DNA from 3 places in the Pseudoalteromonas sp. OANN1 genome. Region 3 is predicted to be linked to each of the others. Evidence: predicted binding sites of a transcription regulator. Region 3 holds the regulator's gene; each other region holds the start of a gene.

What was found. The regulator MetJ, encoded in region 3, represses methionine synthesis genes. The targets are predictions, from matches to a motif close to TAGACGTCTAGACGTCTA.
Region 1: the regulator MetJ is predicted to act here: its motif matches at 3,331-3,348, upstream of metA (homoserine O-succinyltransferase).
Region 2: the regulator MetJ is predicted to act here: its motif matches at 3,570-3,587, upstream of metK (methionine adenosyltransferase).

What each region holds. Positions count from the first base shown of each region.
Region 1 is NZ_JAMXSE010000006.1:22,148-27,872, reverse strand. Features, by position in the region: gene metH (methionine synthase) at 1-1,235, opposite strand, end outside; gene NH462_RS07250 (homocysteine S-methyltransferase family protein) at 1,245-2,324, opposite strand; gene metA (homoserine O-succinyltransferase) at 2,314-3,261, opposite strand; gene NH462_RS07240 (DMT family transporter) at 3,439-4,329, shown strand; gene NH462_RS07235 (Ig-like domain-containing protein) at 4,376-5,107, opposite strand; gene NH462_RS07230 (tetratricopeptide repeat protein) at 5,358-5,725, shown strand, end outside.
Region 2 is NZ_JAMXSE010000009.1:30,501-36,225, forward strand. Features, by position in the region: gene NH462_RS09805 (methyl-accepting chemotaxis protein) at 1-1,318, shown strand, start outside; gene tkt (transketolase) at 1,434-3,428, opposite strand; gene metK (methionine adenosyltransferase) at 3,689-4,840, shown strand; gene NH462_RS09820 (HDOD domain-containing protein) at 4,906-5,725, opposite strand, start outside.
Region 3 is NZ_JAMXSE010000012.1:23,351-29,075, forward strand. Features, by position in the region: gene rpmE (50S ribosomal protein L31) at 204-419, shown strand; gene NH462_RS11645 (malic enzyme-like NAD(P)-binding protein) at 1,192-2,433, shown strand; gene metJ (met regulon transcriptional regulator MetJ) at 2,514-2,834, opposite strand; gene metB (cystathionine gamma-synthase) at 3,179-4,399, shown strand; gene metL (bifunctional aspartate kinase/homoserine dehydrogenase II) at 4,404-5,725, shown strand, end outside.

The DNA of each region.
Region 1 (5,725 bases), on a different contig from region 3:
TTACCAATGTCGTGTACATCGCCCTTAACCGTGGCCATGATCACTTTACCGTTGCTTGAGCCTTCTTCTTTTTCGGCCTCAATGTAAGGGTCGAGGTAGGCAACCGCGCGCTTCATCACTCGAGCAGATTTCACCACTTGAGGCAGGAACATTTTGCCCGCGCCAAACAAGTCGCCAACCACGTTCATGCCATCCATCAGTGGCCCTTCAATCACTTGAATTGGCTTATCAAACTGTTGCCGACAGGCCTCGGTATCCTCGTCGATAAACTCGGTGATCCCTTTAACTAAGGCGTGCTCCAAGCGTTTTTCAACTGGCCAAGAACGCCACTCTAAATCTTCCTGTTTTTCGGCTTGCGCCATGCCCGAGTATTTAGGCGCGATTTCAACCAATCGCTCGCCAGCACCGGCGTCGGTATTGAGGATCACATCCTCAACGGCATCACGGAGCTCTTTTGGAATATCGTCATACACGGCTAACTGACCGGCATTGACGATCCCCATATCCATGCCCGCTTTAATCGCATGGTAAAGAAACACAGAGTGGATCGCTTCACGCACCGGGTTATTACCACGAAAAGAGAAAGAAACGTTCGATACGCCCCCTGACACTTTACAGTGCGGCAGGTTTTGTTTAATTTTGCGCGTGCCCTCGATAAATTCTACGGCATAGTTATCGTGCTCTTCGATACCCGTAGCGACCGCGAAAATATTGGGGTCAAAAATAATGTCTTCTGGCGGAAACCCAAGCTCGTCAACCAAGATTTTGTAAGAGCGCTGACAGATCTCAAACTTTCGTTCTGCGGTTTCCGCTTGACCAACTTCATCAAATGCCATCACCACCACAGCAGCACCAAAGCGCTTAATGATTTTAGCTTGGTGGATAAATGGTGCCTCACCCTCTTTTAAAGAGATTGAGTTTACAATGGCTTTACCTTGAATACATTTCAGGCCCGCTTCAATAACTTCCCATTTAGACGAGTCGACCATGATGGGAACTTTAGAAATATCCGGCTCTGACGCTATCAGATTAAGAAACTTCACCATCGCAGCTTTTGAGTCCAACATGGCTTCATCCATGTTGATATCGATCACTTGCGCGCCGCTTTCAACCTGCTCTCTAGCAACATCCAGCGCGGTTTCGTAATCTTCTTCTAAAATTAAGCGCTTAAATTTTGCCGATCCCGTTACATTGGTACGTTCACCGACATTGGTAAATACTGCTGTTTGTGTCATGGTGAATTCCTAATTTAAGTTACAGGCTTCAAGACCTGCCAAACGCATCCGCACTTCGATGTTAGGCAAGCTACGCGGCTGGGTTTGCTCAAGGCCTCTCGCGAAGGCGCGAATATGTTCAGGCGTGGTACCACAGCAGCCGCCAACAATATTGATAAACCCTTCGTTACCCCAATCAATAATCTCTTTTGCCATATCGTCGGCTTCTAGGTCGTATTCACCAAACTCGTTAGGAAGCCCTGCGTTTGGATGCACAGAGGTAAAGGTCTCACAAACCCGTGACAGCTCTTCTACATATTGTCTTAATAAGTCTGGGCCTAGCGCGCAGTTGAGGCCGATAGAGATTGGCTTAATATGGCGAATGGAGTTATAAAACGCCTCGGTGGTTTGCCCTGACAGCGTGCGACCGGAAGCGTCGGTGATAGTGCCCGAGATCATAACAGGCAGAGTGACGCCCGCTTGCTCGAACGCTTCTTCTACACCGTAAGACGCGGCTTTGGCGTTGAGCGTATCAAAAATAGTCTCAATCAAAATAAGATGAGCACCGCCCTCGATAAGAGCAAGCGTTGATTCAACATAGGCTGCAACCAATTTGTCAAAAGTGATATTGCGAAAGCCTGGGTCGTTTACATCTGGAGAAATCGAACAGGTTTTTGACGTTGGACCAAGTACACCCGCCACATAGCGAGGCTTGCTAGGATCTTTGGCGGTAAATTCATCACATACCGCACGTGCAAGCTTCGCCGATTCAAGATTAATCTCACGGCTTAGACTTGCCATGTCATAATCTTCCAACGAGATGGTGGTAGCATTAAAAGTATTGGTTTCAATGATATCCGCGCCAGCAGCTAGATAATCGCGATGGATCTGTTTGATTATCTCAGGCTGCGTCAAACTTAGCAGATCGTTGTTGCCTTTGATAAGGACATGCCAATCTTTAAAGCGCTCACCGCGATAGTCTTGCTCTTCTAATTTGTGCTTTTGGATCATGGTTCCCATTGCACCATCTAAGATCAGAATACGTTGCTGCATCGCTTGCTTAAGCTGCTCTGCTATTTGCTCACCGTTTACGGCTACATTATTCGGCATAATTGTTAGTCCTTACATCTTGGCTAACTAAGTTAATATCATAAGGTGTGGTTTGGTAAACATAGTAGTTTAACCAATTTGAGAATAACAAGAATGCATGGCTTTGCCATGTCTTAGATGGACGTTTGCTGGTGTCATTCTCAGGAAAATAGTTCTCAGGCTGCGGTGCGTTGGCCATTTTTTCACAATCGCGAAGATATTCTTTTTGTAGCGTATCGGCGTCGTATTCAGGATGACCGGTAATATATACTTGGCTACCTGAGTGATTTTTAATTAAGTAAGCGCCCACTTTTTCAGAGCCCGCTAATACTACTAGGTCTTTACACGCGTTAATTTTATCGATGTCGATGTGGCCATAGCGCGAGTGTGGCACCAAAAACTCATCATCAAAACCACGAGTGAGCGCCCCGTGGTCAAAGTAGCAGTGGTGTTTAAATACGCCGCAAAGTTTGTCATTTTTGAGCGCTCGCTTTAACCCATAATGGTGATACAAACCGGCATGTGCGGCCCAACAGGAGAACAGGGTTGAAGTAACATGGTGCTCAGCCCAATCAAAAAACGCCTGTAATTCCTGCCAATACACCACATCGTCATATTCAAGATGCGCCAGCGGCGCACCGGTGACGATCAAAGCGTCATAGTTTTGATCTTTCACATCCGAAAAATAGCGGTAAAACATATCTAGGTGTTGCTCTGAGTTTTCAGAGCTGCGATGGGTGTCTAGTCGCAACAAATCAACGTTCACCTGCAAAGGGGTATTTGCCAGTAATCGGATAAATTGCACCTCAGTCTCCACCTTATTCGGCATCAAGTTTAATATCGCGAGCCGCATTGGGCGGATCTCTTGCGTTGATGCACGACTTTGTGGCATCACGAACACATTTTCATGACGCAATTGGGCAATGGCTGGGAGTTCGTCGGTGACGGTGATTGGCATGCGCTGCTCCAGACTAATCGAATGGCATTATTATGGACAAAAACTGGAAAATTTCAACCTCTAGATGTATGGACGTCTAAACATTTTCGGTAATAATTTTATGTCTCACCTCTCACTGATTATTTCAATTTATGTATACTTGCCACCATATTAATAAACACAAGAAGCTTGGTATTTATGATTGGTATTGGCGAAGCGGCAGCGATTGCGGCGGCTGGGGTATGGGCTGGCTCAACTATACTCTACAAACGATTTAGCCATCATCTTAGCCCATTTGAGTTGAACGTCAGCAAAGGCGTCATCGCTTCTGCTTTGATGATCTTGTGTTTGCTCATCGCAGGTGATGCTATGTACCCGACCTTACTCTCAAGCTGGGGCTGGCTGATAGCCAGTGGGATACTGGGCATAGCGATTGGTGACAGCGCCTACTTTGCCGCACTTAGAAATATAGGTCCTGCTCGCACTTTAGTTATTGAAAGTCTTGCACCTGCCATAGCGGGGATCTTAAACATTGTCCTCCTTGGTGTTTATCTCAGCGCATCCGCTTGGCTCGGCATTGCAGTGACGACTGTTGGCGTGATGCTGGCGATTAAGCCAAGTAGAAGCCAGCCAGTATTAGACAAAAAACATTACCTTTTGGGAGTCTGCTTTGCACTCACGGCTGCCATTTGCCAAGCTGCGGGTATGGTACTTTCCAAAGGTGCGCTAAATAACGAAAGCATTAGTAGTTTGTGGGCGGCACTTATCCGCTTGGGCTCCGGCACCCTATTTGTGGCCTTTATTGTTGTTTGTTTGCGATCACAAAGCCTGTTTAAAGCACTCACACTTAAACAAATCGACGGTAAAAACTGGTTATTCGTTGCAGTGTTTTTTGGCACCTTTATTGGGCTGTGGCTACAGTTGATTTCCGTTAATCATACTGATCCCGCTATCGCACAAACCATCTTTGCAACGGCACCGCTCATGGTCATGACGATTGGGCTACTGCGCAGAGAAGCGATTACTAAGTCTATGATGTTTGGAGGCCTAATTGCTTTGGCTGGAGTATTTTTATTGCTAAAAGGATAGCCAATATACACACTTAATATGTGTGCATATTGGCCTGAGTTTGGGGTTAATTTGCTACCGAAATAGAAACTGTCGCTGGCGCGCTTGTAATATCATAAAGGTTGTTACCCTTAATGCGATATTGGAACGAATCCTGGCCAATGAACCCTGCTTTTGGTGTGTAGGTAATGGAATAGTCACTGTTAACAGATACTGTACCGTTAGCGGGTGAGCTAAAAATCTCAACACCATAATAATACGGTACGCCACTATCGTTATCTTTAACGTACACATCAACAGATTGACCAGCAAAGGTTTGTGCCGAGTCATCACTCGGATACACATCGTAATTACCACCAAACGCTTGGTCTAAGCTAACTCTGATCTCTCCCCACTCCGATGTTTCTCCAGCAGGATTAACAATGCGAAAAGAAATCGTATCTATCTTTTGGTTACCGTTGTCTTCGCCTGAAAAATAAAGCACCTTACCCTTAAATTTAACCCAACGTCTGTCTAATGTGTTGTATGCAACCGCCTGACCGTATGTAGTGTAAGTTTTGTCATAAAAGCCAATTTGATCGTAGCTTTTGCTACTATCCAATTGAATACGCAAGTCACTATTTGGATAATTAGGATCAGTCACGTTGCCATCGGCAAAGATATTAAATTCCTCTTGAATGTTTAATCCAGCATTGTACTCGAATATGGCTTTATCAAGCTGAGGAGCGGCACTCACTAATGGTGCAAATAACGTGAAACCGACGCTAAGTGACTTTAGCCACATTGTATTTAACTTCATTTTTATTTCCTTATGGATTGATTTCCAGCTTCTTCAGCTGGGCCTTAATTAGCAACAAGACCAAACCAAAAACACATTAAACTAACAATATTAACAAATCGAGACTTGGTCGTACTGGCAAAATTAAACAACAGCAGCTAGACAGCAACAAAATACAAAAAATAGTCAACCTGAGATTTGTTAAAGGCAGACACGACTTTTTGTTACCACTATATTAATATGTAAAAACAATGTATCTAGACTAATATTTATGCCTTTGCTTTTAGCTTTACTGCTCGTTGTGTTACCGGCGCATGGTTCAGAATGCCCAAGTGCTAATAATGCTAACCTCACAAGCCAAATTTTGTCTTGTAAGCAACATCTTGAAACGCTTGAACCCAACGGTGCCCAAGCTTTTGATGCACACCTTGAGCTTGTTAGCTTGTATCGTCGAGTGGGTGACATAAAGCTCAGCAATCAAATACTGGATGAGTTGATAACATGGAAGTTAACCACACTCCAACGCTTTCAGGTGTTAAGACAAAGTGGTATTAATCGTTATCGCCAGCGCAATTATATTCAAGCGCTTAAGAGCTTCCACGAAGCGCAAACGCTTGCGGCTAAGTTGCAACAAAACGA
Region 2 (5,725 bases), on a different contig from region 3:
TAGCGCGCTTGATAGCAGTTTGTTTGCTGATCTCGAAGGCTATTACACTAATTTGAAAGATGCAGTTACCGGCAACAACAGCATCGCGGAAAATCAAAAACGCTTGATCAACGCATTAGCCGAAACACGTAAAGAGCTAGCCGATGCAGAAAAAACCACAAAAGCCGCTCTATCTCAGCTAGATGACTTACTCTCTGAAGCAAGCCAAGTCGCCTTTAACTTACAACAAGGCGTACGTGCCGATGTAGGCACAGCAAACCTATGGACTTGGATTGGGATGATAGTAGCAACGCTAATGGCCGTCGGCGTGGCTTACATTACCGTTAGCCGAATCACAAAACCATTATCGGAAGTAAACCGAGTTTTAAACATTGTCGCCAGTGGTGATATGACACAGCGCTTAGATGACACGGCAAAAGATGAGTTTGGTGAATTATCTAGAAGCTGTAACACCCTAATATCTAGCTTACGTGAACTTATCACTGGTATTATTTCTCGTTCGACGCAGCTTGCTGCAGCGTCCGAAGAAACATCGACTATCACTACAGAATCAAGCCAAGCAATTAAGAATCAGCAAGCACAAGTAGAGCAAGCAGCTACCGCTACAACTGAGATGAGTAGCACGTCTCACGGTGTTAGTAACAGCGCGCATCAAGCATTACAAGAAATTAAAAATGCAGATAAAGAAGCGGAGCGTGTTAAAGGTATCTCACATGAGAACAAACACACTATTGAGCAACTCGCAAGAGAAGTGGATGAAGCCTCTCGCGTGATTAACAAACTACACCAAGACAGCGCTTCGATAGGCAGTATTTTGGATGTTATCCGTGGCATTGCCGAGCAAACTAACCTCCTTGCGCTAAACGCTGCAATCGAAGCCGCGCGTGCTGGTGAACAGGGTCGTGGCTTCGCGGTAGTGGCAGACGAAGTGCGCTCACTTGCAAGTAAGACTCAAGAGTCAACTCAAGAAATTCAAGCAATGATTGAATCCTTACAAGCTGGTGCCGAAGAAGCGGTAGGCGCAATGTCGAAAGGCAAACAGCAGGCGGAGTCGTGCGTAACTCAGAGCGACCTTGCTAACGAAGCGCTAAACTCTATCACTGCAGCTGTTTCTCAGGCTCATGATGTGAGTGAAGAGATTGCAAACGCGGCGAATGAGCAACAGCAGGTGGCACAGGAAATTAGTGAACGTTTGGAATCGATTGTAACAATCGCAGAGCAGACGGCTGAAGGCGCGAGCCAAACCTCAATCTCTAGTTCTGAGGTTGCTAAACTCGCCGAAGAATTACGCTTATCGGTAGAACAGTTTAAGGTTTAGCTATCGAACCTGAGCTTTGAGCAGGAAACAGTCTCAAAGCTCTAGGTGGTTTAGCAAAACCGCTAAGCATAAAAAAACCCATGCATGGCATGGGTTTTTTGTTTCTTTTCTTTGATTATGCAAACAATGCGTTTGCCTTCTCAACGATGTTTTCTACCGTAAAGCCAAATAGCTTGAATAGCTCATCAGCAGGCGCTGACTCACCAAACGTTGTCATACCAACGATAGCACCATTTAGGCCTACATATTTGTACCAGAAGTCCTCAATACCCGCTTCGATAGCGACGCGACGCGTTACTGAGCTTGGTAGTACGCTTTCTTTGTATGCTGGAGATTGCGCATCAAAAATGTCCGTTGAAGGCATAGACACAACACGTACCTTTTTACCTTCTGCACGAAGCTTATCCGCAGACTCAACCGCAAGTTGCACTTCAGAACCGGTTGCAATAAGGATGATTTCAGGCTCACCATCACAAGATAGTACATAACCACCTTGCTTAATCGCTGCTACTTGCTCAGCGGTACGTGGCTGCTGTGCAAGACCTTGACGGGTAAATACAAGTGCAGATGGACCATCAGCGCGTTCAACAGCTTGCTGCCAAGCAACTGCTGACTCAACTTGGTCACATGGGCGCCAGCTCGCAAGGTTTGGCGTAGTACGTAAGTTCGCCATTTGTTCTACTGGTTGGTGTGTTGGACCATCTTCACCAAGACCGATTGAATCATGAGTATACACAAAGATGCTTCTTTGCTTCATCAATGCAGCCATACGTACGGCATTACGCGCGTATTCCATAAACATCAGGAATGTCGCACCGTAAGGGATAAAGCCTCTGTGCAGTGCAATACCGTTCATGATGGCAGACATACCAAATTCACGCACACCGTAGAAAATATAGTTACCCGCAGCATCTTCTGCCGTTAAGCCTTTAGATTGATCCCAAAGTGTTAAGTTAGAACCCGCAAGGTCAGCAGAGCCACCCATAAACTCAGGTAGAATTGGACCAAAAGCATTCAATGCATTTTGTGATGCTTTACGAGTTGCTGGGTTTGCAGGATTCGCTTGAAGCTCTGCGATATAGGCTTCTGTTTTCTCAGACCAGTTTGCTGGAAGCTCGCCTTTCATGCGACGCTCAAATTCAGCAGCAAGCTCAGGATAATGCATTTGGTATTCAGTGAACTTAATCAACCAGTCACTTTGTTGATTTTGACCACGTGCTGTTGCATCCCATTTCGCGTACACATCTTCCGGTACTTCAAATGCGCCGTGCTCCCAACCAAGGAATTCACGTGCTGCTTTGATTTCATCATCACCTAGCGGTGCACCGTGACAATCATGGCTACCTGACTTGTTTGGTGAACCATAACCGATAACCGTTTTACAACAAATGAGGGTTGGCTTGTCAGACTCTGCTTGCGCCGCTTCGATTGCCGCTTTAATCGCATCGCTATCGTGGCCATCAACACCGGCGATAACATGCCAACCATAAGACTCAAAGCGTTTAGGTGTATCGTCGCTAAACCAACCTTCAACTTCACCGTCGATTGAAATACCGTTGTCATCCCAGAACGCAATCAGTTTGCCAAGACCAAGAGTACCCGCTAGTGAACAAGCTTCGTGTGAGATACCTTCCATCAAACAACCATCACCTAAGAATGCATAGGTATAGTGATTAACGATGTCGTAATCTTCACGGTTAAACTGTGCAGCCAATGCTTTTTCAGCAATCGCCATACCTACCGCATTAGTAATACCCTGACCTAATGGGCCAGTGGTAGTTTCAATACCTGGTGCGTAACCATATTCTGGGTGGCCTGGTGTTTTTGAGTGTAGCTGACGGAAGTTTTTGATGTCATCAATTGATAAGTCATAACCCGACAAATGCAACAATGAATAAATTAACATCGAGCCGTGACCGTTTGATAATACGAAGCGATCTCTGTCGAACCACTCAGGATTACTTGGGTTGTGCTTTAAAAAATCGCGCCAAAGTACTTCTGCGATGTCCGCCATGCCCATAGGGGCTCCTGGGTGGCCAGACTTGGCCTTTTGTACAGCGTCCATGGAAAGAACGCGAATTGCATTAGCAAGTTCTTTGCGAGATGGCATGAATTCTCCTACCTTTAAATGTGTTTCGCGGGGGTTTGAGCCCATTCTTACTTATTTATATGGCTAACTGCAACGGCAAAGGCCATAAAAAAACGGGTACAGACGGACTTTTTCCGACCATTAAAAAAGTTTGCACAATTTTGGACGTCTAGGCGTAAAATAACTAGTCAATGCCTAGGTTTTTTGGTTAGAATACGCCCCTTAATTTTTCGCGCTGTCCCTGATGTTTGTGAAGCGCAATATTTGTGAGCATAAATACAATGGCTAAACATTTATTTACTTCTGAATCTGTTTCTGAGGGCCATCCAGATAAAATCGCCGATCAGATCTCTGATGCGGTTCTAGATGCCATCCTTGAGCAAGATCCAAAAGCACGTGTTGCGTGTGAAACTTACGTTAAAACCGGTATGGTTATGGTTGGTGGTGAAATCACAACTAGCGCTTGGGTTGATATCGAGGAATTAACTCGTAAGACCGTGCGTGAAATTGGTTACACACATTCAGACATGGGCTTTGACGCTGATTCATGTGCAATCCTTAACACCATTGGTAAGCAATCACCTGATATCAACCAAGGTGTTGATCGTTCTCGTCCAGAAGAACAAGGTGCTGGTGACCAAGGTCTAATGTTTGGTTACGCGTGTAACGAAACTGACGTACTTATGCCTGCGCCTATCACTTACTCACACCGTCTAGTTCAGCGTCAAGCGCAAGTTCGTAAAGACGGCACGCTACCTTGGTTACGTCCAGACGCTAAGTCTCAGGTAACATTCGCGTACGAAAACGGTAAAGCAGTAGGTATCGACGCAGTCGTATTATCTACCCAGCACTGTGATTCTGTATCACAAGCTGACCTTGTAGAAGCTGTGATGGAAACTATCATTAAGCCTACATTACCTGCAGAGCTTATCACTGAAGCAACTAAGTTCTTCATCAACCCAACTGGCCGTTTCGTTATCGGTGGTCCTATGGGTGACTGTGGTCTAACTGGTCGTAAAATCATCGTAGATACATACGGCGGTATGGCTCGTCACGGTGGTGGTGCGTTCTCTGGTAAAGATCCATCAAAAGTTGACCGTTCTGCGGCTTACGCAGCACGTTACGTTGCAAAGAACATTGTTGCAGCTGGCCTTGCTGACAAGTGTGAGATCCAAGTGTCTTACGCAATCGGTGTTGCTGAGCCAACTTCTATCAGCGTAGAAACTTTCGGTACAGCTAAGCTTGATGAGTCGCGTTTAATCGAACTTATCCGCGCGCACTTCGACTTACGTCCTTACGGTCTAATCACTATGCTAGACCTTGAGCGTCCAATTTATCAGCCTACTGCTGCTTACGGCCACTTTGGTCGTGAAGAGTTCCCTTGGGAAGCAACTGATAAAGCTGACGCACTACGTGCAGCTGCAGGCCTATAATCCCCTGCTGCAAAAAGCAAAAAAAGGCGCCAAATGCGCCTTTTTTAATGCCCGTAAATAATCCCCTACCCAATAAATACTTCGTCGACATCATCTTTTAAGTTTTGATACTCATCTTCATGTAGATTTAGCTCAATCATCACCTTATCTTTAAATAGGTACCAATCTGCTGCGCTTCTAAAGTGTTTTGCTTCAAAACAGAGGTTTTCAGCCAGTTTAAGTGCCGCAAAGGTTTGCACATGTTGTGCATTTTTTTGCTCTTCAAGATAGCTAACGTCATGGTGGCGTAAAATCATCTGGCATATTTCTTTGGGTAAGTGCCAAGACGTCGCAAGGAAGTAGCCTATCACAGTGTGAGGCACTGGATACTTTTGCTGCTCATAGTAAATCAGTGTTTGCTCAGGCCGCTCTATAGACTGCTTTATTACCTCTGCGTAGTCAGGATATTTTACAGCCATTGCAGGGATCCCGGCATCGTGAAACAGACCCAGCAGCTGCAAATTCTCCATCGGTAATGATGCCTTTAAATGATGTCCAACCACCATTGCTGCTTTTGAAATATCCGCAGCGTTATCCCAAAACTGCTGCAGTGAAATACAGCACTTTGACTGCTCAAACGCATTTTTAAGTAAATACCCTGTCACTAGCTGCGTAATACAGGTAACGCCCAAAAACATCACTGCTTGTTTTATATCTGTGATTGTACGGGCAAGACCATAAGCAGGTGAATTAATTACCTTTAATACCGCAGCTGATGCACCAACATCTGCCGCAATAATATCCGCCACGGTAAATAACTCAGGCTCAGGTTGTGATAATTCATTTTGTAAGGCTTGTAATATTTCAGGCTTAGCAGGTAAGTTAAATCCGCCGCGCAAATCATTC
Region 3 (5,725 bases):
CCATAAAGTGAGCGCAGTGACGAAGTATATACCTAAGGTGGTACGAATTGAAAACGTACTCTACGACGGCGATAAAAAACTCTGAAATATTGCTTGTAGATTGTTCAGTTAGGCACTAAAATACGCGTCCACATTTTTGTATAACTACGTATGGTGCCAGACTTCGGGTTTGGAGAGCGATACGGCCTTAACTAGAGGTTGCTATGAAAGAAGGTATTCACCCTAATTACGAGACGATCACTGCATCGTGCTCTTGCGGTAACAAGTTCGAAACTCGTTCAACGCTATGTAAAGATATTCACCTAGACGTATGTTCTGCGTGTCACCCGTTCTACACTGGTAAGCAGAAGATCCTTGACACAGGTGGCCGTGTAGATCGCTTTAACAAGCGTTTCGGTGCACTTAGCAGCAAGAAGTAATCTTGTTGGTCTAGTCGAAAAAAGCACCTTAGGGTGCTTTTTTTGTGCCGGTTTGAAAATACCTTCCCGATTGATACATCCTATTCTGCATCAACAGACAAACCGTCAGTCATCACGCCTTCATTGTGTCTTTTATTCTTCTTAAATAGAAAACTTGCCAGTTTGGCAGCAAAACTTTACTGATCTCTTGGGTAGAGTAAAAACTCTATTTAGTAGATAAATACTGAACATTTACGAGCTTAAGTTGTGAAAATAATCAAAGCTCATATAGTAAATAGTATCAGTTATGAGCACTTTATATAAACTAAAATCAGTATATTGCGATTAAATGCGGGTATCTTGACGTTAAAATTAGTTAAGTTGCAAATTTCTTATTGTTTTTATAATTAGTGTGCATCTGTGCTAATTTTCTGCATTTTGTGCTGGTTTTTGCGTCTTGTTTTTTAAGTTTTAGTCACATTATTTGTGAAATATTTCTTAAAATTGAGCTTATCTTCTCGGAAAAGTATAGAAAATACCGTGCTAGTGGATAGACCTGATTTTACTTGAATAATGAGCAAAACTCGGTATTGTGTGAATACGGTCGATTAACTATATGTCCTATTGACATACCGCGACAGCAAAGCACAAACGCTTGTTGAGTGGTTGAATGTCGTCGCTCATATAGTTAATCGCACTGTGTGTTGCTGTAACCAGCATGATAGGTTGCCAACATTCAGAATGCGAACGTTTACCACACTCTCACATTAACTTCGTAGGAAAATATCGCGCCATGACAGATTTTCGTCAACAAGCTCTAGATTATCACGAGAAGCCCGTTCCAGGTAAAATCAGTGTTGAACTCACTAAACCTGCCGAGACCGTAAAAGACTTAGCACTTGCATATAGCCCAGGTGTTGCAGAGCCAGTACGTGAAATCGCGGCTGATCCGGCGAATGCATACCGTTATACGGGTAAAGGAAATATGGTTGCGGTGATCAGTAATGGTACGGCAATTCTTGGCTTGGGTAATTTAGGTCCTTTGGCGTCAAAGCCTGTTATGGAAGGTAAGGCGCTATTATTTAAGCGTTTTGCGGGTCTTGATTCAATCGATATCGAAGTTAAGCACAACACCACCGAAGACTTCATCAATACGGTGGCAAATATCGCAGACACATTTGGCGGTATTAACCTTGAAGATATTAAAGCGCCAGAGTGCTTTGAAATTGAGCGCGCGCTAATCGAACGTTGTGACGTTCCTGTATTCCATGATGATCAGCACGGCACCGCAATTGTAACCGCTGCGGGTATGCTGAATGCGTTGGAAATCCAAGGTAAAGATATTCATGATGCGATTATTGTGTGTCTTGGTGCGGGTGCAGCTGCTATTGCTTGTATGGAATTATTGATCAAGTGTGGTGCTCAACGAGAACACATCTATATGCTGGACAGAAAAGGCGTGATCCATACTCGTCGTGATGACCTAAATGAATATAAAGAGTTGTTTGCAAACAACACGGATAAGCGTACGTTACAAGACGTGATTGCGGATGCGGACGTATTTGTTGGTGTTTCTGGTCCAGACTTACTTTCTGCTGAAGATCTAAAGTTAATGGCTGACAAGCCAGTGGTATTCGCTTGTTCTAACCCAGATCCAGAGATCAGTCCTGAAGTTGCACACGGTGCACGTAATGATTTGATCATGGCGACTGGTCGCTCAGATTATCCAAACCAAGTAAATAACGTGCTGTGTTTCCCGTTTATCTTCCGTGGTGCGCTTGATGTACGTGCAACTGCTATCAATGACGAGATGAAGATTGCAGCAGTTGAAGCAATTAGAACGATTGCGAAAGAACCTGTGCCAGCTGAAGTGTTAAAAGCGGCTGATGTGGATAGTCTTGAGTTTGGTCCTGAGTACATTATTCCAAAACCAATGGATCCGCGTTTGTTACCTCGTATCGCAAAAGCAGTAGCGGTAGCTGCAATTGAATCAGGCGTGGCACAAATCGATATGCCAGCTGGATATATGGAATAATACCATTGGTATTATCCAAATAAAAAAGCCTCGATTGAGGCTTTTTTTGTGTCTGTATGTCCACAGAGAAAGAGTAGTTATCACTCTTCGTTTATTTCTGGGATCTCCAAACCGCGCTCTTCCATTATTTGTCTTACTTCTAATGGAATACGCTCTGGATTATCTTTTCTCAAGTCTTCATCGCTCGGCAGTGGCTGACCTGTGAAGGCATGTAGAAACGCCTCACATAAAAGCTCACTGTTCGTGGCATGACGTAAATTATTCACTTGGCGACGTGTACGCTCATCAGTTAGCACTTTGAGTACATTCAGAGGTATGCTCACCGTGATCTTTTTTACTTGCTCTGCTTTCTTACCGTGTTCTGCATATGGGTGAATATACTCACCGTTCCATTTTGCCATAATTGTGTACTTGCCTCAGTTACATCAATGCCAATATGACTGGGTTCTGGTCTACATTATTCACCAACCGCATGAATATAGGGATAACCTTACGAATTAAAGATAAATCCCAAACTCAAATAGATGAATAAACTAATCCGCCATAGCGAGATAGAAGAATCTCTGCCATAGTTTTCAATAACTCAGTCGTATTAGCAACGCCTAGAGTGGCGAAATTTTATCGGTTTAAAAAAGATAGTCAAATACTAGTTATTTAGCCATTTAGCAGTATAAATGTTTTGACTTCTAGTTTCTGTTGCTCTAACCTTTTAGACGTCTAAACATCCAACTATCTAGGTGACCTTATGAGTCAAGTTAATAAATCGACGGTTGCAGTGCGTCACGGTATAGAAGCTGATAAAGCACATGGGGCAGTAGTGCCACCGCTTTACCTTTCTACCACCTATTCTTTTGCCGATTTTGATACCAAACGCGACTACGATTATGGCCGCAGTGGTAACTTTAATCGTGATGTGCTTGCACAGGCACTGACTGAACTTGAAGGTGGTGCTCGTGGCATTATTACCGCCACTGGCATGGCTGCTGTTCACCTAGTAACTCAGCTACTTAACCATGACGATACGCTGGTTATTCCACATGACTGTTACGGTGGTAGCTATCGCTTGTTTACATCGCTTGCTAAGCGTGGACTGCTCAAATTAGCCGTGTTGGATCTCACGCAACCTGAAAGTCTTGCACAGCTGCAGCAGATCAAACCTAAATTAGTTTGGATTGAAACACCAAGTAACCCAATATTAAGGCTCACGGATATAGAAACTGTCGTAAATGCAGCACACGCTGTGGGGGCTTTGGTCGCCGCCGACAACACCTTCTTGTCTCCTGCACTACAAAACCCCATTACCTTTGGCGTGGATGTAGTCGTGCATTCAACTACTAAATATATCAATGGTCATTCTGATGTCGTGGGGGGCGCGGTGATCGCGCGTACACAGGAGTTGGGTGATGAGTTAGCTTGGTGGGCAAATAATATCGGTATTACCGGCGCACCTTTTGATAGTTATCTTACTTTACGTGGACTGCGCACCTTAAACGTGCGTTTACGCCAGCATCAAGAAAATGCTCAGCTGATTGCGGAGTATTTAGAAAAGTCGCCGTATGTTAGCCAAGTTTATTACCCAGGCCTTGAGTCGCATCCTCAACACGAACTTGCGAAAAAACAACAGCTCGGTTTTGGTGGTATGGTGAGCTTTGATATCAAAGGCGAACTGCAAACATCAGCGAAGTTTTTAACGTCTCTAACGCACTTCTCATTGGCAGAATCTCTAGGTGGGGTTGAGAGTCTTATTTGCCATCCAGCGACGATGACACACGCAGGTATGGATCCGCAAGCACGTTTAGAAGCGGGAGTGGGCGACACGTTAATTCGTATTTCTGTGGGCATTGAAGATGCACAGGATCTCATTGCAGATCTGGAATCGGGATTTGCATGTATTGATGAAAGTCAGGCGAGTGATGATGCTAAGTCATTCAAGTTAACGCCTGCACATACAGTAGCGTTGTGGTGAGTAAATGGCAAAAGTAGTACATAAGTTTGGTGGTTCGAGTTTAAGCTCGCCAGAGCGTTATCAGGCGGTTGCCAAGATAGTGTTAGAGCAATGTCAACTAGGTGACAGTGTTGTGGTTTCTGCTGCAGGAAAAACAACGAATACCCTAGTGAAGTTATGGCAAAGCTTTGAGCAGCAAGATGTTCGTGCATTCAACGATGTTTTATTACAAGTTGAAAATCATCAACGAGAATTAATTGATGCCCTGTTTGTAGGTGAACAACACAGTGTGTTACTCAAACAGCTTGTCAATGAGCTGCAAGCAATCGCTTTGGGAAGAGAAGAACAACATCTTCACTACGCGAGTTTACTTGCACATGGAGAGCTATGGTCGGCTCGTATATTAGCAAACTGCCTAAGTTCTCAAGGCATTGAAGCCAAAGCTATCGACGCTCGTACGTTATTTGTACAACAAGATGGAGTGTTACTACATGCCCATAACAAAGAAGCGTGTTATCGCACAATTGATGAACACGCTATCTATATCGTTACCGGTTTTATTGCCGCAAATGCACAAGGTGAAACGGTGACTTTAGGTCGAAATGGCAGTGACTATAGCGCGACTTTGTTGGCAAGTTATCTTGATGCCGCTCAAGTATCAATTTGGACGGATACAACTGGCGTATTCAGTACGGATCCACGTAAAGTCGCTAATGCCATAAAATACACTAAGGTATGTCGTGGCCAAGCTGAATTACTCGCACGATTAGGTAATCCGGTACTGCATGCAAAAACGCTGTCTCCACTTAAAGATACCGATATAAAACTACAAGTTCGCAGCAGCTTTGATGCCGATGCGCTTGGCACTGAGATAGTAAAGGCAGGCTATAGCAAAGAGAAGCGCTTTATTACCACTTTTGGACAACTTGACCTGTTACGCGTTGAGCAGCTAAAAAGTGGCGAAGTGAAGCAGCTAAGCCAGCTTATCCAGCATAGCATTCATCATTTTGTTAAAGGTGGAGAGGCACACTTACTGGTGCCATCTGAATTTAGCCATGTTGTGATCAAAGCGCTTGATTCACGTGCCAATATTATTGAGTCGCAAGTACAAGGCTTTGCTATTGTTGCCCCAAGTCAGGATGTTGCTGGGTTACATCAGCAGGCGCTGGAACTATTGGATGAACATGCGATTGTCACCCGTTTTGTGCTGCAAGAGCGTCATTACAGCTTAGTGTTAACCGATCAAGCAATTGATAGCGATCTACTTGCCATATTGCACGAACGTTTGGTGAATAAAGGCAGAGAGCTTGCAGTGATTGTGGCTGGTGTTGGCAATGTGGGTGAAGT